One region of the Absicoccus intestinalis genome, then DNA from elsewhere that is predicted to be linked to it. Evidence: a T-box and tRNA genes for the amino acid it is inferred to sense, from the RefSeq annotation. Region 1 holds a T-box; the other holds one or more tRNA genes.
What was found. The T-box of region 1 lies ahead of metG (methionine--tRNA ligase). A T-box ahead of a tRNA ligase gene usually reads a tRNA of that ligase, here a tRNA-Met.

Region 1 (12,146 bases):
GTTTCAAAATATACGGTATTAGATGATTCTAAAACGGTTTTATTGGTCAAAAAAGTGTCAATTGCGATGTTATCGCTTTTAGGCTTTATTGGCATGTTGTTATTGATGGCCTTTTCTGGGGCGCTAGCACCATTGATGGTGGCTGGTGATCCGACCATCATGGCCAATGTTTTGCGTATCTTAGCCATTGCCTTATTTTTTGTGCCCGTATTGTCTGCTTTTCGTGGATATTATCAAGGTCTGAAAGAAATGGGTGAATATGCCTTTTCTCAAGCCTTCGAACAAATTTTCCGAGTTGGTTTTTTATTATCAGCCGCCTGTTTATTGGTCTATGTTTTTCATTGGGAACGAAAATGGGCATTGTATGCATCGGTCTTATCGACCACGGTAGCTGCCATTGCTGGTATTCTTCAAATTCATCATTTTGATAAGGCAAGATCACAGGAAATTGTTGTCCAAGCCAAAGCACAAACAACACCTGCTTTAAAACGCAATGAGATCATTAAGGAATTGGTTATTTTGGCCATCCCTTATTTAATTTCTTCTTTGTTGGGATATAGCCAACAAATTTATAATGCGGTATTATTGCCAGCTGGATTGAAAGCCTACTATCCAAGTGAAGCGAAAGTATCTTCGATTATTTCGGCGACTACCTATGTTGGAGTCAAAATGACGGCCATTCCTATGGTCTTAGCGCCTGGATTTACGGCTGCCATTATTCCCCATATCACCTCGGCTTTGACCAAACATAATAAGCGATTGATCCAAAAAAATGTGGTGGATTGTTTGGGTGTCGTATTATATATAGGTTTACCAGTATCTTTTTGTTTATTTGCTTATGCAGCACCATTGAACTATACCTTATTTTATACGGATGATCTAAATACCAGTACCATGGTCTTACAATGGTTGACGCTGGAAGCCATAACCGGTACTTTATTACCAGTAGTAACCAATTTGATGATGGCATTAAAACTGCAATCCCTCGTCTTAAAAAGAATGATCATCAATGCGATCATAAAGGGTGTCTTGATGGTACCGATGACGATGATGATGGGATTTGGTGGTGCCGTATTGGCTTCTTTGATTGCAGATGGTTATTTATTCTTTTCCAATCTGCGACAAATAAAGATCCATTATCATATTTCTTATAAACGCGTAGGACAAATTGTGATTCGAGTATGCATTGGTTTAGTGGCTTTGTGGATCACATCGATGGTGTTGACACATCTTGGTTTAGGTAGTGTTTCTTCGCGTAAGATCGTATGCTTCATTACGATGTGTATCAATGGATTGATTAGTTTGTTGGTATTCATGCTTGTTACAATTGCCTTGAAAGTTCCTGAATTAGCTTTTCATGTGCATATTGGACGACCTAAAAAGGAGGCACAATAAATGTATGATGTCATTGTGATTGGTGCTGGTCATGCCGGTATTGAAGCGGCGATGGCTGCAAGTCGAATGCAGAAACAAACCGCTTTATTGACCCTTTCTTTGGATATGGCGGGTTCGATGCCTTGCAATCCAAGTGTTGGTGGTCCGGCCAAAGGAATCGTTGTTCGTGAAATTGATGCTTTGGGTGGTTTGATGCCCATTGCCGCCGATCGCACGGCCCTACAGTTTAAAATGTTAAATACGACCAAAGGACCAGGGGTATGGTCTTTGCGGGTACAAAGTGATAAAGTTGCTTATAAAAAATTTATGAAAGAAACGCTCTCTCATACACCGAATTTAACGGTGGTTGAGAAAATGGCTCATTCTTTGATGATCAAAAATCATCGAATCGAGGGTGTGCGATGTACGGATGGTACCGAATTGTGGGGCAAGAGCGTTGTTCTTACGACTGGAACATATATGTCTTCTTCGGTTTTGCGAGGACATACAGCTACGGAATCGGGACCAGAAGAACAACCGACGATACAATCGCTTTCGGAAAGTTTACGTCAAGCCGGTATTCGAACGTTTCGTTTAAAAACAGGGACACCACCTCGTGTTTTGACCAATACGATTGATTTTTCCAAAACGAGTGTACAACCAGGCACCAATGCGTTTTTGCGCTTTAGTGAAACGACACAACCCGAAGATGTATTACCATTTGATCAACAAGAAGTCTGTCATTTGATTTATACGATGCCCAAAACCCATGAGATCATTCGTTCACATTTACATGATTCGGCGATGTATTCGGGATTAGTAAAAGGGGTAGGCCCACGATATTGTCCAAGTATTGAAGATAAGCTTGTGCGGTTTGCGGATAAGCCTCGTCATCAATTGTTCTTAGAACCGGAATCTTTGTCGATGGATACAACGTATGTGCAAGGTTTTTCGACGTCTATGCCGATTGATGTACAAGAAGAAATGGTGCATTCTTTGCCTGGTTTGGAGCATTGTACGATTAAAAAATATGCCTATGCGATTGAATACGATGCTATTGATCCTTTGCAGATGAAGCCAAATATGGAAAATAAAATTGTCGAAAATTTATTTACGGCAGGTCAAGTCAATGGTACAAGTGGTTATGAAGAAGCGGCAGGTCAAGGATTGATGGCGGGGATCAATGCGGCTTTAAAAGTCGATGGAAAAGCGCCCTTTGTGTTGCGTCGAGATCAAGCATATATTGGTGTCATGATCGATGATTTATGCACCAAAGGAACAAAAGAACCTTATCGTTTATTGACAAGTCGTGCGGAATATCGCTTGTTGTTGCGTCATGATAATGCGGAAGAACGCTTGTTGGAACTAGGCTACCAAATAGGTTGTGTATCGAAAGAAAGGTATGATCAATATTGTCAAAAGCGAGAAGCTGTGCAACAAGCCAAACAAGTTTTATCACAAACGCATGTGAAAGCCGATCAAGCACTGAATACCTATTTGACTTCTTTGGGATTTACGCCAACCGATCGTGGTATGAAGGAAATTGAATTATTAAAGCGTCCTAAAGTGACGATTGAGGGTCTTTCATCCATTACAGGTGTCAATTTTGGCCATTTTATGAATCAACATATTGAAATTGATGTAAAATATAAGGGGTATATCGAGAAAGCAAAGCGAGATGCCCGGCATCTACAAGAAATGGAATCTGTTGCCTTGCCAGAGGATTTGGATTATGCGCATATGGACAATATTTCTTTAGAGGCACGACAAAAATTGGATGCTGTTCGTCCACAAACTTTAGGGCAAGCAAGTCGTATTTCAGGAATTAATCCGAGTGATATTGCGGTATTGGCAATGAAAGTTCGATAGGAGGAGCATATGGCCAGATCTCATAATAAGAAAAAGCGAAGAAGATTATCACCGATGTTAAAGCTGGCTATGGTTCTTTGCGCCGCTTTGATGATTTTTTCTGGTTTTTCCGAGTTAAAAACGATGTATGATCTGCATCGCAGTATTTCGGATACGCAGCAGAAGCAAAGTGCTTTAAAGGCTGAGAAAAAAGAATTGACGAAAAAGAAAAAAGATTTATCGGATCCTGATTATATTGAATATATTGCCCGAGGCAAATATCTTGTAACAAAAGAAGGAGAACAAGTATTTAAATTTTCTAACGATGATACGAACAACTAAGGAAGTGGCATTTTAGCCACTTTTTCTATGGGAGAAAGGATATAAAATATGACAAAATCAATTCAGATCCATAGTCGTGTTCTTGCAGAGTATGTAGAACAGCATGATCTATATCAAAAAACAGAAAATGGTGAATATACCATAAATGAAGATGGTTTTGCGAAGCTTCTTCGTCATTATAATGAAGATCTATTACGTGCCTATTTTTCGATGGGAGTGCCTTTAGAATATCGTTATTTTGAATCAGACGGATTGGTTTATGATCGAATGAACAAAAAAGTTACGATCAATCAGCAAGAAATAGCTTGTACACCAAGTGAATTACTCTTATTGGAAGCATTTCTACAAAATGCCCATATTGTATTGACCCGTGATATTTTGATTGATTTATTAAGTCATTCCAAAGCTGAGATCCAAGATAATACGTTGAGTGTATTTATTATGGGACTTCGTAAAAAAATTGGCAAAGAGCGTATTGGTGTTCGCAAAGGAATTGGATATTATTGGGTAGGCAGTGTAAATAAGCGAAAGTAAATTTTAAGCATCCGTAAATACTTGATTTTTCCTTCGAATCGTTATATCTTAATACCAATTGAAAGTTTGGGAGGACAAATATGAACAGTTTCAATTCTGAAGCATTATTTGTTGAGCGCTTTAAAGAAACAACATCTGACATGTATGGCCGGGATTTTGAAGATACATCAAATGTAGAACGATATTTGGCTTTAGGAAATATGATCCGTGAATATGCCAACAGCAATTGGAAAGCAACAAAGAATGCCGTCAAGAAGCATCAGACAAAGCAGTTATACTACTTTTCGATGGAATTCTTAATGGGTCGTTTGTTGACCAGCAACTTAATGAACTTAGGTATCTATGATACAGTGAGTCAAGGATTAAAAGAATTAGGCATGGATATCAACGATTTAGAAGAAATCGAAAGTGATGCCGGATTAGGAAATGGCGGTTTGGGACGTTTAGCCGCTTGTTTCATGGATTCTCTTGCTTCCTTGAATTATGCAGGAAACGGAAACTGCATTCGTTATCGTTATGGATTATTCAAACAACGTATCGAAAATGATGAACAAGTAGAGATGCCAGATTGCTGGTTAAAGTATGGCAATGTTTGGGAAGTATGGAAGCCATATCATGGTGTTCGTGTTAAATTTGGTGGATATGTAGATGGATATATCAATGACAAAGGAAAATTTGAGACATTCCATCATCCAGATTTTGTTGTCCGGGCTGTACCTTATGATGAACCAATCATTGGGTATCATACCAAAACAACCAATACCTTACGTTTGTGGGATGCGGAAGTCGATGAAGATACAGCACCTACCGGAAATTTAAATGAATACTTAGATGATGTCACCGCATTGACGGCGAATGTATATCCAGATGACTCTACGCCAGAAGGCAAAGAGCTTCGTTTGAAACAAGAATATTTCTTTGTTTGTGCGGGACTTTCACAAATTATAGAAAGTCATTTACAAGTATATCCATCTTTGGATAACTTACCAGACAAAGTCGCCATTCAATTGAATGATACGCATCCGGTATTGGTCATTCCAGAACTTATGCGTATTCTATGTGATGAATACGATTATGAATGGGATGATGCATGGAAAATTGTCAAGGGAACCGTTGCATATACCAACCATACGGTCATGGCGGAAGCATTGGAAAAATGGCCACAACAAACGGTACAAAAATTGTTACCACGTATTTATATGATCATTGAAGAAATTGATCGTCGTTGGAAGTTTGAAGTGGATCATCTTGGTTTATGTGCCATTTATCCAAATGTTGCGGTATTGCGTGAAGGACAAGTTCATATGGCCAACTTAGCCATTGTTGGTAGTCATAGTGTCAATGGTGTTGCGAAACTGCATTCCCAAATCTTGGTGGATGATGTATTTAAAGATTTTGCGACCATTGAACCAAATCTTTTCAACAACAAGACCAATGGAATTACGCATCGTCGTTGGTTGATGTATTGCAACCCACAATTAACTAGTTTGTTGGAAGATACCATTGGTGATGCCTTTAAAACAGATCCAGAAAAATTACAAGATTTAATGCCTTATGTAGAAGATCCAATTCTTCAACAAAAATTCATGGATGTGAAGAAACAACGCAAACAAATTTTGGCCGATTATGTCAAGAAGACAATGAATATTGATATCAATGTCGATTCCATTTTTGATTGTCAGTCCAAACGTTTACATGCATACAAACGACAATTATTGAATATCTTTAATGTCATGAATGTATACATGCATATGAAAGAGGATCCAAATTATCGTATTTATCCGAGAACGTTCTTCTTCTCGGCAAAAGCGGCACCAAGTTATTATTTAGCGAAAGAAATTATTAAATTGATCAACATTGTAGCGGATCGTGTAAACAACGATCCAGAAACCAATGAATTCTTGAAGGTTGTCTTTATTCCTAACTATTCTGTATCCGTTGCCGAAATCTTGATTCCTGCAGCCGATGTTTCAGAACAAATTTCTACCGCTGGTAAAGAAGCAAGTGGTACGGGAAATATGAAATACATGATGAATGGAGCGTTGACATTGGGAACTTTAGATGGTGCCAATGTAGAGATCGTTGATCAAGTAGGAGAAGAAAATGCGGAAATCTTCGGTTTACATGTTGAAGATATCAACCATTTAAAACACGAACAAGCCTATCATTCTTGGGATTATTATCGTACACACGATGAGATTCGCCGGGTCATTGATTCTTTACGTAATGGATATTGGACAAAGGATCCAGATGCATTCCGTTTGATCTATAACGATATCTTGACGCAAGGGGATGAATTCTTTGTATTGGCTGATTTTGGGGCTTATTCCCAAGCGCAAAATCATGTGGAAGCGCGTTATCGCGATACCAATAATTGGGCCCGTACGATGTTGATCAACATTGCGAAATCGGGTTATTTCTCAAGTGATCGTACCATTGAAGAGTATGCAACCCAAATCTGGAACTTGGACAAAGTTACATTCTAAGGAGCTCCGGCTCCTTTTTTTATTTGCTAGACGTCTATGGATTTTTAGGGTAGAATATGGTAATGAGTGATAGGAGGGTGATCATGAAGTTTTCATTAAAACAGGCCATGGCTTCCGTATTGATTTCATCTTCGATGATAATTCCAATGGCAATGCCCATTCATGCGGAAAGCACAAGCACAACACCAATCACAGAAGTAAAGATCGAAACTCCAGAAGATTTTATAAAGTATTGTTTAAGCAATAAAAAAATAGTGGACAATAAAACCGTTTATGAAGCCTTTAAGGCTGTGGATGATACGAACTATCAGACGATCCTTGATAGTGAAACAACCTATCAGGAATTGGCTAAGGATGATACCAAAAAAGAAGCCATCGATGCATTGATCAAAAAGAATACGGAAAATGCGTATCCAACGTATGATTCTTTGTTGAAAGCAGCGAAGGATAAGGATGCAGCAATCAAAGCACAACAAGAAGCCGAAAAGAAAAAGCAGGAAGAAGAAGCGACGCAAGAAAATTTGTCAACATCGAAAGAAACATCCTCGCCATCGAGTACACCAACTCATTTGACTTCGAACGAAGCTTTGTCGCAATCAACTACGCAAACCCATTCGCCATCAAACGAAACGACTTCGTTATCGAGTACACCAACAAGTGAAGGAACTTCACAACCGAGTGCATCGTCTTCGCAAGAAACAACGACGGATTCACAACCAGAGACCAATCGTTCGAATGAAACGGAAAACCGTTCCAATGCGGCAACGAATCCATCTTCTTCAACCAAACAAGAAGAGAACACCGCAACAAAACAAGATGAACAAGCAACGGTCGTTGAAAATACCCAGCCTTTGTTGAATACGCAAACCGTGGTATTTACCGGTTGTGCAAACCATGTCAAAGTGACGGTATATGCACAAGCGGGGGCGTTTGAGCAAGGAACCCAAATGGTCGTTATTCCTTTGGATACACAATCGGCATTGGCCGATGCGAAAGCTGTCTTAGGTGAGAATGTGGATCAAGCCATCAGTGTTGATATTTCCTTTTGGAAAGATGGCAAAGAGGTCGAGCCTCGCAAAGCGGTAGAAGTCAAATTATCGACGGACCAATTTGATGCCGGAACCAATGTATCGGTTATTCATGATTCTGGTGATGGTGATGTAAAAAGTGTCGGTACGAGTGATAATGCGACAGAAGTGACCATTTCAACGAGTGCCTTTTCACCATATACAATTGCTTCTGAAAAAGTGATCGAACCAGTCGTGGTCCAAGCGCAAACAAGTACATCTTTATCAACCACAACACAAAAGGTCACACCAACAACCACTACACCAACGGCAACGAATATTTCTGAACAAGCATTTAACGTTGTGATCAAAGAGAAAACAAGTGCTTCCACAACGGCACAGGCATTTGTGAATACCTATTTGACCAGTTCCACAGGTGTTGTTTATGAGCGTGCCAATTATACCAATTATCAACGCATCTTAAGTTCCAAATCAGCATGGGATCGTTTGAGTGCCTCCGAAAAAATTCAAGTGAATTCGATCTTGACCAAACGTATCCAGAAGACCTATACCAAGCTTTATAATGAAGCCAAAGCGATGGATGTACCGACAAATGTCAATACTGCGGTAGCGAGTCAATATGTATCTTATACAGTATTATGTGGCATGGCCATCATTGGTATGATTTCCGTTCGTAAGAAGATAAAAAGTGAATAGCTTTTGACCCACATGATTGAATGTGGGTTTTTCTTTTTGTATAATAGGACAAGAAAGGTTTTTGACTGATGAGCGATAGAAATAACGATAAGATCGATTTGTCTCGTACCTATTTTTTAGCCAAATCGAAAGCATATAAACATGGTGGATACAAACAAGCAGAATTTTTAACACGAAAACATGCGGATTTTGTATCTCATCTTTTTGCGTTTTTGATTGATTTGAACATCTGTTTGCTCCCTGTTTATATATGGGTCATTGAATTTTTGTTGATTTTATGTGGTTTGATTCCACCAAACTTTTTTGATTTACTCTTTTATTTAATGTATGCTTTGCTATTTGTGACCAGTATTTTAGGATTAGGTATTTTTACCGCCTATACCCATGGACAATCTTTTGGTTATGTCTATACCAACTTGAAATTAGTAGACAAAAATAAACGCGAAGTTTCTGGTTTATTTTTGATCCTACGACAAGCCATTGGGTTTGGGATCCCACTGATGGTCATTGGTTATTTTTTCCAAGTCCTTGGTATGCTTGGTTGGTGGGGCATCAATGCAATCTGTGTTTGTGCAACACCACACCAACAAACGCTGGCCGACTTGTTGTTTAAGACCATGCCTGTTCATGAACCACCGATGTCGGAGGAATTGGAAGAAGAAACAGAAGCCTTTATTGAAGAACCGGTCAAAGTGGTAAAACAACCCACACCTTCTCCTTCGATTTCTGCCGATCTGGTTTCTCCCATTGATCTTCATTTGCGATCCAACTATAGTGATGATGGGTATTATGATGTAGAAGACTTATTCAAACAAGCTTATCAACTGCATATGGAAGTCATTTCCATCACGGATCATAACTGTGCCCGTGCCAATGCAGCGGCGGTTCGATTTGCACCTATGTATAATATTCAATATATTCCGGGTGTTGAAATTGATACCCAATGGCATGGCCATCGCGTTCGTATCTTGGGTTACTACATTGATTGGACCAAGGATATTTTTGATGAGATCGAACGAAATTCGCTTATGCGAGAAAAACAAGTCTCCATTGAGCGTACGAAAAAATTTGAAGATTTCTGTGGTATCCACATCGATGTCGAATCATTGATGCAGACTTCACGTTTCCAAACGATCACAGCACAGGATATCACGAAGATGGTTTTCCATAATCAACGTGTTCGTGAATTGTCCTTTGTGAAAAAATATTTGGAAACATCCAAAAATGAAACACAGGCCCGTCGTCGTTTTACCCGGGATGTGTTTGGCAAAGGTGGTCCTTGTTACGTTTCTGCCAATTATCCAGCGTTAGAAGACATGGTAAAGGCCATTCATGATGCAGGCGGTATCGCCATCTTATCGAGTTGGAATATGGATCATATTCCGGATGAAGACATTGAAGCGATGATGGAACTGGGAATTGATGGTATTGAATGTTTTTCACCACGTATTCGACAAGCAACGATGACTTCCTTATTGCGAATTGTAAAAAAACACAGTGCGTTTGTGACTTGTGGATCGGATTTCCATGGTCCAACACGTGCAAAATATAAAATGGGACATTGTTGCTGTCCAGAAAAAGCATGGCCACTGGTACGAATCTTATCGGAAGCGCTCAAGTAAAAGAGTTGAGAGTTTGTATGAGTTGCCGTATAATGATACAAAGCGATGAAAAGTAGAGTACATATGGAAATTTTGTAGAGAGTTCTTGTTTGGTGAAAAAGAATAAATGGAAGTATGGAAAATGGACTTGGAGCTTTCCTTATGAATGGTGAGTAAGGAACGTGACCCTCGTTACGGGTTTGAGGTGTATCTTTGATACATGAACTAAGGTGGTACCACGAGCTTTCGTCCTTGGATGAAAGCTCTTTTTTTAAGGAGGAATGAGATATGGAAAAGAAAGGACCTTATTATCTAACAACGGCGATTGCCTATACATCGGGTCGTCCACATATCGGCAATACCTATGAAATTATTTTATCCGATGCGATTGCACGATATAAACGAGCCGAAGGATATGATGTATATTTTCAAACCGGTACGGATGAACATGGTATAAAAATTGAAGAAAAAGCCAAAGAAGCAGGCATTACGCCACAAGAATTTGTGGATCAAGTAGCGGGCCAAATTCAAGCTAACTGGGATTTGATGAATGTAAGCTATGATTATTTTGTGCGTACAACCAACAAAGATCATGAAAAAATTGTTCAAAAAGTATTTAAGAAATTGTATGAACAAGGTGATATCTATAAAGGAGAATATGAAGGTTGGTATTGTACGCCTTGTGAATCATTCTGGACCGAATCCCAACTTGTCGATGGTTGTTGTCCGGATTGCGGACGTAAGGTCGAGAAGGCCAAAGAAGAAGCTTACTTTTTCAATATGCAGAAATATGCACCACGATTGATCAAATATATTGAAGAGCATCCCGATTTTATTCAACCCGAGTCCCGTCGAAATGAAATGTTGAATAACTTCTTGCGTCCTGGTCTACAAGATCTATGTGTATCTCGTACTTCTTTCACTTGGGGCATTCCGGTCGATTTTGATCCAAAACACGTGATCTATGTATGGATCGATGCTTTGTTCAACTACATTACAACTCTGGGATATGATCCTTATTTAGACAAGCAACCAGAAAAGTTTAAAAAATTTTGGCCAGGCACACATATCATTGGTAAAGACATCTTGCGTTTCCATACGATTTATTGGCCAATCTTCTTAATGGCGTTGGATCTGCCTCTGCCAAAGAAAGTGTTTGGTCATCCTTGGTTGTTGATTGGCGAGGACAAAATGTCCAAGTCCAAAGGAAATGTGATTTATGCCGAGGATCTTGTGGATGCCTTTGGCGTTGATGCGGTACGTTATTATTGTTTACATGAAATGCCATTTGCCCAAGATGGCACCATTACGTGGCCTTTGGTCGTTGAACGTATCAATAGTGATTTGGCCAATATTTTAGGTAACTTAGTATCTCGTACGATTGCGATGTCAAATAAATATTTTGATGGACAAATCACCAATCCAGGTGTTTCTGAACCGGTGGATCAAGAATTGATCGAATTGGCCGAAAATACCTTAGCTAAAGTCACCAAAAAGATGGATGATTTCCATGTTGGTGATGCTTTAGATGAAATCTTTACTTTATTGCGTCGAACCAATAAATATATCGACCAGACAGAACCTTGGGTCTTAGCCAAAGATCCCGCTAAACAAGATCGATTAGCCACTGTTATCTATAACTTATTGGAAAGTATCCGTTTCAGTGGTGTCTTGTTGTCGAGTTTCTTACCAGAAACTAGTCAAAAGATCTTGGATGCGCTACAAACACAACAACGCGATTTTGATTCCTTAGCCACTTTTGGTCAATTGGAAACAGATCATCAAGTGATTTCCAAGATGCAGCCATTGTTTGCGCGAATCGATGAAAAGAAGTTCTTTGCCCAAAAACCAGTCAAAGAAACAAAAAAGGTGGAAGAACCAAAGATCGAAGTGGACGATTTTGCGAAAGTGGAATTAAAAGTAGGAACGATTGTTTCGTGTGAAAAACATCCAAAAGCGGATCGATTGCTGGTTGAACAAATTGATTTGGGCAATGAGACACGGCAAATTGTGAGTGGAATTGCCAAATATTATCAGCCAGAGGATCTGGTTGGTAAACAGGTAATCGTTGTGACCAACTTAAAACCAGTCAAATTACGTGGAGTCGAATCCAATGGTATGATCCTTTGTGCAGCGGATAAGAAGCATTTATCGATTTTAAGTGTCGATCAACCGATGCCAAATGGCACAAAAGTTTCATGACACGGGAACAAAAAGCTTTATTTCAACAGCTACAA
Region 2 (12,146 bases), on a different contig from region 1:
TTGTGCGTATTGTGCCATTCCTTTGATTCGGGGTGAACAAAAATCACGGACGATGGAAGATATCGTGAAAGAAGCGACTTTCCTAGCTTCCATTGGGGTAAAAGAATTGACCCTAATTGCGCAGGATACCACGAAATATGGATTGGATAATTATGGTGAATATAAGCTAGGAGACCTGATTCGGAAAATCGATAAAATTCCGGGGTTCCATTGGATCCGGATCTTATATATGTATCCCGATGAAATTGTGGATGATGTATTGGTTGCGATGAAAGAAAGTAAAAAGGTCGTTCCTTATTTTGATATTCCTACGCAACATGCATCGACTCGCATGTTGAAACGCATGAATCGTCGCTCTTCTCATGAAGAAGTCAAAGCGATCACCCAAAAAATTCGTCAGATGTTCCCGGATGCCACATTACGAACGACATTGATCGTTGGTTTCCCTGGTGAAAGACAAGAAGATTTTGACGAAATGATGGATTTTGTGAAAGAAATCCAATGGGATCGAATGGGGGCCTTTACCTATTCGCAAGAAGAAGATACGCCAGCGTATGGTATGAATGGTCAAGTCCCACAAGAAATCATGGACAAACGACTTGCCCAGTTGATGCAGGTACAGGAACAGATTTCTTTTGAAAAAAATAAAGCCAAAATTGGCTCTATCGTTGAGGTATTGGTAGAAGAACAAGAAGCCTTGAGTGGTCGCTATCGAGGTCGATCCCAAGCCGATGCCCCCGATGAAGTGGATGGCCAAGTGATTTTTACGGCGAATCAAGATATTCCATTGGGCAGTTTTGTACAAGTAAAAGTGACCGATGCGAAAAACTATGATCTGATTGGTGTATGTCAAGAATAGAAGGCTTGGGCCAAGTCGTTCATGGACAGGATACGATCTTGATTCTTGGTTCCATTGCGAGTGTAGAAAGTTTGGCAAAAGGCTATCATTATGCCCATCCATCCAATCGTTTCTGGAAAGTATTGGCTCGTATCTATCAACAACCTATCGAGACATTAGAAGACAAGAAAAAAATATTAGCCGATCATTCAATTGCACTTTGGGATTCTTGTCGTTCTTGTCAACGCATTGGTTCAGCTGATGCTTCGATCAAGGCCATTGAACCCAACGATATTCCGACTTTTTTAAAAGAATATCCAACCATAGAAAGAATTTTGTGTAATGGCCAAGTCAGTTATCAGACCATGAAGAAAACGTATCCGGAATTGAAATGTATCCCATGTCCATCGACATCGGCGGCCAATGCACGTTGGTCTTTGGATGCGTTGGTCAAAGAATATGGAAAGTGGTTAAAAAATGAGTAAATTATATTGGGCAAAAGTGAAAAAAGAAGCAATCATTCCTACCAAACGAAGGGAAGATGCAGGTTATGATTTGTATCCATGTTTCGAACAAGAGTATTTAGAAATTGCACCTGCACATACACAATTGGTGCCATTGGGCGTAGCTAGTGCCTTTGATTCTGATTATGTCATGATCTTAAAAGAACGTGGCTCCACCGGAACCAAAGGAATGGCACAACGAGCAGGTGTCATTGATTCGGGCTATCGTGGTGAATATATGGCCCCCATCACAAATGTGAATGATAAGCCAGTTGTCATTGCGAAAGCCGATGTTGTTGACCAATTTGATGATACCGAATACATTGTGTATCCCTATGAAAAAGCTATCTGCCAAGGTGTCTTAGTCATGATGCCCCAATTGGAAAGTGAAGAAATTGATCTGGATGATCTTCAAGCCATGAAATCTGAGCGTATGGCAGGAAAACTGGGAAGTTCGCATAAATAGGGAGTAGCGTATAACTCTTTTACGAAGGGAAAGAAGAGAAATACCCAAAAAAGCCGATGGTACTTGAACCATCGGTCTTTTTGATACTTATTGATTTTCTTTGATAACCTTGACCAATTGGATCAAGAGCGTTGGGAGAATGGCCAAACCGCCAATTGATAATGTTTGTTGCATGGTCAATGGTGTAACCGAAAATAAGCTATGTAAAGCAGGTATAAACAAGATCAAGCTTAAGAAACAAACACCCAACAAGAAGGCATATAAGCTATACCAATTGTGTTTGAAACCCAAGCGGAAGATACTATGTTCATTGCGGCAATTAAAGCCATGAAACAAACGGGCCAACGTCAGGGTAGAGAAAGCCATGGTACAAGCTACATTAGCACTGGTTTGTAGACCCATTTGATAGGCGACGATGACAGCCAGAGCAATCAAAGCGCCTTGGATACTGAATTTTTGAACAAAGGGACGGTCCATAAATCCGGCTTTTGGATCGCGTGGTTTTCGATTCAAAATATCTTTAGCGCCTGGTTCCATACCAATGGCCAAGGCAGGCAGGGAGTCAGTCACTAAATTGATAAAAAGCAATTGAACCGCTTTAAAGGGTACTGGCAAAGCTAAGATTGAGGCATAGACAACGGTAATAATTGCTGATAAATTGCCAGATAATAAATAGAGGATCGCATTTTTGATATTTTCATAAATGGTACGACCATTCGCAACGGCTTTGATGATGGTCGCAAAGTTATCATCTGCTAAGATCATGCTGGCTGCATCTTTGGATACTTCGGTACCCGTAATACCCATGGCCACACCAATATCGGCTTTTTTCAAGGCCGGTGCATCGTTGACACCATCACCGGTCATTGATACGATACGACCTTTTCTCTGCCATGCTTCCACAATACGAATTTTGTTTTCAGGAGAAACGCGCGCATAGACGGAAATCTTTTCGATGTTTTGATCCAATTCCGCCTCACTCATCGCATCCAATTCTAGACCCGTTACGGCCATATCTCCGTCTTCAAAGATACCAATACGACGAGCAATAGCCGTTGCCGTTACTTTATGATCCCCTGTGATCATAACTGTTCGAATGCCAGCTTTTTTTGCTTGTGCAACGGCCATTACGGATTCTTCACGAGGTGGATCCATTTCGGAAATCAAACCTAGGAATGTAAAACCATATTCGGTATCTTTGGAAAGTGATTCATCGTCTTCTTTATAAGCAAAGGCAAGTACACGTAGTCCGGATGCGGAAAAAGCTTGATTCTTGGCAAGGATCTTTTCTTTTTTTTCGGGTGTCATGGGATGAATGCCATCATCCAAACGAATGGATTGACAACGATCGAGTAAAACATCCACAGCTCCTTTGGTCAAAATGGTAGAAACACCATGGATCTTATATTTTGTGCTCATCAGTTTACGATCTGAATCAAATGGAACTTCTTCCATTCGATCTAAGGCATCACGTAACTGACTTTCCGTCAATGAAATGGTGTCTTCATCAATTTGAATACCAGGTACTTTTCGATACATTTCCAATAAAGCATATTCGGTTGGATCACCGATTCCTTTACCATCGACTAGGGAGGAATCGTTGTTCAATACCGCATCATAAAGAAGATAACGATGCAATTGATTATGAAGATCGAGCGTATCCGCTGTATAGGTTTGATCACCTACATATATATCTTCCACTGTCATTTTATTTTGGGTCAAAGTTCCTGTTTTATCGGAGCAAATGACCGATACGGATCCCAACGATTCAACCGCAGCTAAGTTCTTGATGATCGCATTCTCTTTGGCCATTCGTTGTGTTCCCATGGCTTGTACGATCGTAACGATCGAACTTAAAGCCTCAGGAATCGCAGCAACTGCCAAGGCTACCGCAAACAATAAAGAATCCATCAATGGTTGGCCACGCAATATTTGCATACCAAAGATCACGACACAGATGATCATGATCACAATGGCTAGTTTAGAAGAAAAGTCATCCAAAGTGATTTGTAGTGGTGTACGCTTTTCTTTGGTGGCATTCATCAAGGAAGCAATTTTACCAATTTCAGTTTCCATGCCGGTGCCAGTCACTAGGATCGTGGCGCGTCCATAAGTGACCAACGATCCCGAATAGACCATATTTAAGCGATCACCAAGAGGGACTTCATGATCAAATGCAACATCGGCTTTGTCCACATTGGTGGATTCACCCGTCAAGCTCGATTCATTCACTTGAAGGGAATGAATATCTAGGATACGTCCATCGGCTACGACCATATCACCGGCTTCAATGGTCATGACATCACCTGGTACGACTTGTTCCGATGGAATTTCAATCATTTGGCCATCGCGAAAGACTTTTGCGGTTGGTGAAGATAAGGATTTGAGGGAAGCCAGTGATTTTTCTGCTTTGATATGTTGGATCGTACCAAGTACAGCATTTAATATAAGGACGACCAAAATGACAAGGGTACTTTCAATATCGCCCATACAAGCAGAAATCAGAGCAGCCACGATCAAAATGATGACCATGAGATCTTTAAATTGTGAGATAAAGACCTGAAAGGTTGTTTGTTTCTTTGATTCTTCTAAGACATTCGGACCATATTGTTGATAACGTAAAGTAGCCTCATCAGCGGATAAGCCTTGTGGCCCGGAATTGAGATCTTTTTCTATTTGTGCTTTTTTTTCTAAGTAATAGTCTTTCATATGCGATACCTCCCGAATAAAAAAGTGAGACCATTGTATATCAAAAAAGATATACAATAGTCTCACCATTTAAACTTACAGCGGAAATAAATTTCGTGGTTGACGCCATAAGTGCATATTTGCCGGTTACTCCCTATTACATGAACATTGAAACATAATTTAAAATGGATTTCAATAAAAAAAGTTTTTTTAAAAAATGTTTGCATTCAGTAAAAGGCTATGTTATATTATTAAGGCACTGATAAGTGTAAAAAATAAATATGCGCCCATAGCTCAATTGGATAGAGCGTTTGACTACGGATCAAAAGGTTGCGGGTTCGACTCCTACTGGGCGCGCCATTTTTTAATGAGTATCGGGACGTAGCACAGCTTGGTAGTGCACTTGATTTGGGATCAAGGGGTCACAGGTTCAAATCCTGCCGTCCCGACCATTTCTTTAAACTTTTTTGGCTGGGTAGCTTAGTTGGCTAGAGCATCCGGTTCATACCCGGAAGGTCGTGAGTTCGAGTCTCACCTCAGCCACCAACGAGTTGAATTGGACCCTTAGCTCAGTTGGTCAGAGCATCCGGCTCATAACCGGCGGGTCGTAGGTTCGAGTCCTACAGGGTCCACCAATATACAAAAGAATCTCCTTGGAGAAGTACCCAAGTGGTTGAAGGGTCCGGTCTTGAAAACCGGTAGGTCGTTCGCGCGGCGCCTGGGTTCGAATCCCAGCTTCTCCGCCATTTGTCACATCGCGGGATAGAGCAGTCTGGTAGCTCGTCGGGCTCATAACCCGGAGGTCGTTGGTTCAAATCCTTCTCCCGCAACCATGTGGTCTCATAGCTCAGTCGGTAGAGCAAAGGACTGAAAATCCTTGTGTCGCTGGTTCGATTCCGGCTGAGACCACCATTCATCAGAGATTGTCCCTAGATTCGTCTGGGGACTTTTTTTATGATTCATATCGATATAATGCATTGACCTTGTTTCCAACTAGAAATGAGGTTTTTTGATATATAAATGTTACTGGTATATATTAAAAGAAATCAATCACATCAGATGGAATGATGCTTTTTCTTATATTAGATGAAAAAGGGGAAATATGGATAAATGATCACATTAGAAAGCATTACTAAAAAATTAGGTTTCGATCCATCAAATGAAAAAGAAGCAAGAGATTATTTGAATAAGCATTGCCCTATGTCTACAGATGCAAATCCTAGCCCTTGGAAAAAATTAGATCTTGAAGAATTTGATTGGCTGGAAGAGCATCATATGGTTGATTGGATTGGAAAATAAAACACCAAATTTAAAAAGCACGATCTAAGTAATGAGGTTGTGCTTTTATTATGCCCTGAGCACGGTATATAAAAGATTTTCAAATAAATGAATTCTATCACAATGCGTATGATGATGGATGTCCACTGTAAAATACAGATGAGAGTTACAGAAAATCAACATGTAAAGTAATTGCAAACACCAAGATTAACAATTTAGAAAATATACTCAAAAAATTTCCTTTAAAAAGAGGAAATTTAGAAAATGAAAACGATTTCATTACTAATTATGATAAAAGCGTAAAGGATAACAAACAGAGAAGGCGGCCATAAAAGTTTGGAATACTTAAAACAGGAGAAGGATAATGGAAAACACAAAAGTTAAGAAAAAAGGGTATGGAAAAGGCTGGGCGTTGATCATTTATGCATTCCTTGCATACTTTACCGCTACAGCAGTGGGTAGTGCCATGAACTCTGCATCTGGAATTTTAGCCGGATTACGTGGATGGAGTGCTACATTTTTGATCAGTTTGATTTCTTTGGGAAGTCTAGGAAATATCGTTGCTGGATTTGTTTTTGGTAAATTATCCGTAAAACATTCAGCTAAGAAATTAAGTTTAATTTGCTTCGTTATTTATTTAGTTGCAATGCTTGGACTAGGTGTAACTACAAACTTAGGGATGTTTGCGGTATGTTTAGTATTTGCGAATGCTATTTCTTGTGCGATTGGATATCAATTGTCACCAGTCATTATTGCAAAATGGTTCCCTAAGAAAAAAGGTATTTTGATGGGAATTGTTACCATGGGTATTCCTTTATGTTCTGGTATTGCTGCTATGATTTATAATGCAGGTTATAAATCTATGGGACCTCTTGGTGGATTCCTTCCATTTATGGCAATTGCAGCTGTTGCAGCTATTATTTTAATTCTATTCATTTCTGATGATCCAAAAGATAAAGGATTTACACCGGATAATGGTGAATTTAGAGAAGTGGATGAAGAGAAAAAAGAGGGTACTAAAAAGGATAGTATTTGGACAACGAAAAAATTATTAACAACACCTCAAGTTTGGGTACATGGTATTACACTCGGCATACAATTATTATTTGCGAGTGGATTGATGGTCCAATTGTATCCAAGACTTCTTGAAATTGGGTTCGATGAACGTACTGCAGGTATGATGATGTTAGCATCTGGTTTATTGGCTTTACCTGGTTCTTATATTTCTGGATTAATTGATCAAAAAATTGGTGCCCGTAAAGCCGCTTGTACTACATATGTAATTGGTGCTTTAGCAATGGTATTAAACTTAGCCGGAAATGTGGTTTGTGTTTGGTTATCTTTAGCATGTATCGGAGTCGTTGTTGGTGGTGCTGCTAACTGGCCTGCTTCCTTATGTATTGAAGAATTTGGTGATAGTTTTGCGAATGGTTATGGAATTATTCAACCTATTATTCAAATTGTTGGTGCTATAGGACCTGCATTCTTCGCAATGATTGCGGGGAAAACAGGAAGCTATCGTATTCCTTACATTAGTGGAGCGATCTTGATGATTATTGGTTTAATTTGCTTCGTATTCTTAGCAAAACCTAATTTTGTAAAAGAAGAAGAAGCAAAATATCAAAATCAATAAGAGCTTTTTAAAACAGAATTGAAAATGAATAGGAGGAACATTATATATTCTGTTCCTCCTATATTTTCAGAAAGAATGAGGAGAATGTATGAAATCATATAAAATTTTTACAATTAATCCTGGTTCTACATCGACAAAAATAGCCCTTTTTCAAGATGATAAAGAATTATTTTCAAAAAATGTGAGCCATGATGCGAATAAATTAGCCGAATATAAAACCATTTCCGATCAATTTGAGTATCGTAAAGAAACAATTGATACTTTATTAGAAGAAAACAATATTTCATTAAACGATGTGGATGCTTTTGTTGGACGTGGTGGAGGACTACTCTCCATGGATGGGGGAACGTATGAAATTGATGACTTAGTTTTAGATCATGCTTCTCGTGGAGCCAATGGTGTACAACATCCAGCGATACTAGGACCTCAACTGGCTTATGAATATGCGAAAGAAATAAATGTTCCTTCTTTTGTGGTCAATCCTCCAGATGTGGATGAGTTACAAGATTTAGCGCGGATGACAGGTATTAAAGGAGTTTATCGAACCATTCATCTTCATGCTTTAAATTTAAAAGAAACAGCCATACGCCACGCAGAGTCTATGAGCAGAAAATATGAAGAATGTAACTTTATAGTATGTCATATTGGTGGAGGCATTTCGATTTCTGCACATCGTCAAGGAAAAATGATAGACGGCTTTGACATTGTCGGTGGAGAAGGCCCGATGGCTCCGACTCGTTGTGGAGAAATTGGTGTTGCCGAATTATTAAAATATTGTGAAGGAAAAGATTTAAAAGAAGTTCGTCAATTGTGTACAAAAAGTGGTGGATTTGTCAGTCACCTAGGCATTTCAGATGCTTTAGAAGTTAGCAATCGAGCAAAAAATGGGGATGCATATGCAGAAATGTTATGGAATACAATGATTTATCAAATTGAGAAATGTATTGGCTCTATGGCAACCGTGTTACATGGAAATGTAGATGGCATCTTGCTTGGCGGTGGAATGGTGTATAACGAAGATCTCGTTTCACAAATTAAGGATACTTGCCAGTGGATTGCACCTGTTAGTGCATATCCTGGCGAATTTGAAATGGAAGCGATGGCTGCAGGTGCTATTCGAGTATTAAGTGGCAAAGAAACAGTGAAAAAATATACAGGACAACGTAAGTTTAAAGGATTTGCCTTTGTGAAATAGAAAGGAATCAAAAAAATGAGTGTTTTAGATACAATTTATGAAGAAGCAAAATTAAATCCTCAAAGAGTGGCTTTTCCGGAAGCATGTAATGAGAAGATGTTACAAGCCGCTTATGAAACGGGAAAAGAAGGCTATATTTATCCTATTCTTGTAGGAAATGAAAGTGAAATTCGTGCTTTATGTAAAGAAAAACAATATGACACAGAAGTTTTTACCATCATTGATATTCACGATGAAGACTATCGTAAAAAATTAATTCAAGCATATATTCAATTGCCAACGGCTTTATTAAAGGAAAAAGCATTGAATCGAAGAATGGAAAATCCATTATATTTTGCGATGATCATGGAAGCCGTTGAAGAAGCGGATGTTACTTTTGCGGGAATCGATAATACAACGGGGGAAGTGTTATTAGCTGGCCAAACTTTTATCGGATTACAACCTGGCATCAGTACCATTTCAAGTATTGGACTTTGTGATATTCCAGGATACAAGGGCAGTGAAGGTTCTTTATTAGCTGTGGGAGATAGTGCCGTTTGTACAAATCCGACGGCTGAACAATTAGCAGATATAGCGATTTCAGCGTGTGATACAGTAAAAAGCTTATTAGATTGGCAACCACGATGCGCCATGATCAGCTATTCAACTCTAGGTAGTGGACAAGGAGAACTGATTGACAAAGTTGTTGAAGCTTTGCATATTGCGCAAGAAAAGCGCCCAGATTTAGCTATTGATGGTGAATTCCAATTGGATGCAGCCATACGTCCAGAGGTAGCTGCCAAAAAAGTGAATCGCGAAAGCAAAGTAGCAGGAAAAGCAAATGTATTGATATGGCCTGATTTGAATGTAGGAAATACAGCCGTTAAATTAATTCAAACTTTTGGTCATGCGAATGCATATGGACCTATGTTGCAAGGATTTAATAAAGTGGTTTGTGATTGTTCAAGAGGTGCACCTGTTTCTGAAATTAAAGGGAATGTTGTCATTAGTGCTGTTCGTGCAGCAGGCAGTAAACAATAAGTATATTGGGTTTCATAATTTTTATGAAACCTATATTTTAGGTGAATGCAATGAACCGATTTATAGAAATGTTAAAAGAACTCTTTGAAGATGGAGAAAAGAAACGTTTAGAAAATTATGATCAATCTATTACCAATCGAAAAGACATCATTCGTTATGAAAATATTGAATATGGTGAAGATTCGATATGGAATACATTGGATGTGTATCGATGCCAGTCTTTAGAAGGTAAAGTTTTACCTGTTCTTGTGAATGTACATGGTGGCGGTTGGATTTATGGTGATAAAAAAGGGTATCGATATTATTGTGAAGCATTGGCAGATAAAGGATATGTTGTGGTCAATGTCAATTATCATCTTGTCGATAGTGCTTATTTTCCAAAACCTATGGAAGATTTAAATGAGGCGATGAATTGGATTTATGAAAATGGTCAAAACTATTTGATGGATATTGATCATATATTTGCACTTGGGGATTCTGCAGGCGCTCATATTTTAGGGGCTTATGCCTGTGCTTGTAGTAATGCGGAGTATGCTAAATTGTTTTCTTTTTCTTTTATAAAGCAACCTTTTGAAGCCATTGCCTTAAATTGTGGTGTTTATTTTACGCATATTAATGAAAAGAAAACCGATTTTGTGCGTATGTTGGCTTTAAATTATTTAAATCTGGAGAATATCGAAAAAGTAAAAATAAGTGATGAACGACAAAGTGAATATGCTAGTAAGATAGATCGTTTTGAATTTATAAAGTATATTAACAATGACTATCCAGATACATTTGTGATGAGTGCTCAATATGACTTTGTACGGATACATAGTGCTTCTTTAGCTTCTAAATTGACGCAAGAGGGAATCAATATGGAATATCGAATGTATAGCTCAAAAACCCATAAATTAGAGCACGTTTTTCATACCGATTTAAATTTACCAGAAGCACTGCTATGCAATGAAGAAGAAATACGTTTCTTTAAAAATCATACTTTATAGAGGGAGAGCCTTTCATGAAAAAAGGAAGGATAATTATAGCCAATGTTAACGATATTATTCGAGATAAAGACGAAATCGTATCACAAATTGCTCCGATGTATATTCAAAAATATCGTTCTCTTTCTTTGCTGAAAGAAAAAAATCAAGAATTGGCAGCTGGGTATTTGTTGAAAAAATATTTGGGCATAAATAAAGATAATCAAATTCTATGTAACAAATATGGGAAGCCTTATCTTTCTTCAGGGAATGTTGCTTTTAATTTATCTCATAGTGAAGAGTACGTTGTATTGGCTATAGCAGATCGCGAAGTGGGTGTGGATATTGAAAAAATCAGAAAATATCATGAAGCAACCGTAAAAAAAGTATTCAACGATGATCAAAAAGAAATGTTGGAACAATTACCAGTAAGTAAAAAAGATTCAAAATTTACAGAAATATGGACCAAAATGGAAAGTATTTTGAAGTTAGAAGGAACAGGCTTTACGGATCGATGGCCAGAAATTGATTATAGTGCCTATTGTGTGCAAACAATTCAATGGAATTCTTATTTTATTAGTGTTGCGACTAGAGAAGCTGTCTCGTTTGCATTCGAAATTGCAAAATAATTGTCCTATTCATAAACATTTTTCCGTTTCAATGCGGAAATTTGGGATGTGAAAGCGGTTATATATTTATATATGATAGGAATATCAAAGGATATCAAACAAAATGGCCGCAAATATTTTGTTTGTACACAGTTCGTTAGGAGGAAAATTTATGACAAGAGAAGAAGTAATTGCGAAAATGATCGAATATGCCGCTATGGCATTTAATGTGGATGCATCCAAAATTAATGAAAATACGGATATTGCCAAAGAATTAGGTGTTGCTTCTACGCAACGTGTGGCAATGAGCGCATCGATTGAAAATGATTTTGATGTAATGATTCCAGTCGCTAGATTTGGAAATTATAAAACAATTGGTGATTTAGCCGATTATGTTATGGAAGAAATGTAAGAGGAAAAAATATGGTACACAATGTAAAAGTTGGAAAAAACATGCGAAGTGTTTCCATTGTGGGTGTTGGAGCTACTCCATTTTTTAATGGTATTACAAACCCTCAATATAAAGGATTAACAAATGGTGAATTATTTGGATATGCTGCTTTGGATGCAATGAAAGATGCACATGTTGAACCTAGAGATGTTCAATATTTCTTTCATGGATCAGCCAATCCACATGTTTTAAATGGTTGTATTACACCAAACCTTCAAGTTGCTGATTGGTTTGGAATGAGAGGTAAAGGATCGATTTCTCATTCTGAAGGATGCTGTACTGGATATATCGCACTGGAGGAAGCAGTCTTTGCAGTCGCTAGTGGTGCGTATGACGTTGTTTTAACAGGATGTTCGGAACAAGGTACAGGCATGCCGGATGGAAATACTCCCGATCATATGCGTACAGCGCTAACAACCGAGGTATTGTTCCCAGATCTGGATTCAATCTTTGATCGTGCTTATGGCCGTTATCTTGGTGGTGGACCAGGAATGAATCATGATG

Region 2: it has a tRNA-Met gene. The T-box ahead of metG (methionine--tRNA ligase) is inferred to sense a tRNA for this amino acid. The anticodon was not compared.

What each region holds. Positions count from the first base shown of each region.
Region 1 is NZ_JALBUS010000010.1:58,953-71,098, reverse strand. Features, by position in the region: gene MOZ64_RS07575 (oligosaccharide flippase family protein) at 1-1,395, shown strand, start outside; gene mnmG (tRNA uridine-5-carboxymethylaminomethyl(34) synthesis enzyme MnmG) at 1,396-3,243, shown strand; gene MOZ64_RS07565 (FtsB family cell division protein) at 3,253-3,564, shown strand; gene MOZ64_RS07560 (winged helix-turn-helix domain-containing protein) at 3,613-4,098, shown strand; gene MOZ64_RS07555 (glycogen/starch/alpha-glucan phosphorylase) at 4,179-6,584, shown strand; gene MOZ64_RS07550 (hypothetical protein) at 6,668-8,308, shown strand; gene MOZ64_RS07545 (PHP domain-containing protein) at 8,377-9,930, shown strand; T-box leader at 9,967-10,166, shown strand; gene metG (methionine--tRNA ligase) at 10,198-12,111, shown strand; gene MOZ64_RS07535 (hypothetical protein) at 12,108-12,146, shown strand, end outside.
Region 2 is NZ_JALBUS010000002.1:69,500-81,645, reverse strand. Features, by position in the region: gene rimO (30S ribosomal protein S12 methylthiotransferase RimO) at 1-859, shown strand, start outside; gene MOZ64_RS01560 (DNA-deoxyinosine glycosylase) at 847-1,323, shown strand; gene MOZ64_RS01555 (dCTP deaminase/dUTPase family protein) at 1,316-1,807, shown strand; gene MOZ64_RS01550 (cation-translocating P-type ATPase) at 1,895-4,516, opposite strand; tRNA gene MOZ64_RS01545 (tRNA-Arg) at 4,779-4,855, shown strand; tRNA gene MOZ64_RS01540 (tRNA-Pro) at 4,871-4,947, shown strand; tRNA gene MOZ64_RS01535 (tRNA-Met) at 4,965-5,041, shown strand; tRNA gene MOZ64_RS01530 (tRNA-Ile) at 5,054-5,130, shown strand; tRNA gene MOZ64_RS01525 (tRNA-Ser) at 5,151-5,241, shown strand; tRNA gene MOZ64_RS01520 (tRNA-Met) at 5,252-5,328, shown strand; tRNA gene MOZ64_RS01515 (tRNA-Phe) at 5,332-5,407, shown strand; gene MOZ64_RS01510 (hypothetical protein) at 5,606-5,794, shown strand; gene MOZ64_RS01505 (MFS transporter) at 6,138-7,406, shown strand; gene buk (butyrate kinase) at 7,495-8,601, shown strand; gene MOZ64_RS01495 (phosphate acyltransferase) at 8,617-9,621, shown strand; gene MOZ64_RS01490 (alpha/beta hydrolase) at 9,672-10,607, shown strand; gene MOZ64_RS01485 (4'-phosphopantetheinyl transferase family protein) at 10,622-11,212, shown strand; gene MOZ64_RS01480 (acyl carrier protein) at 11,364-11,603, shown strand; gene MOZ64_RS01475 (thiolase family protein) at 11,615-12,146, shown strand, end outside.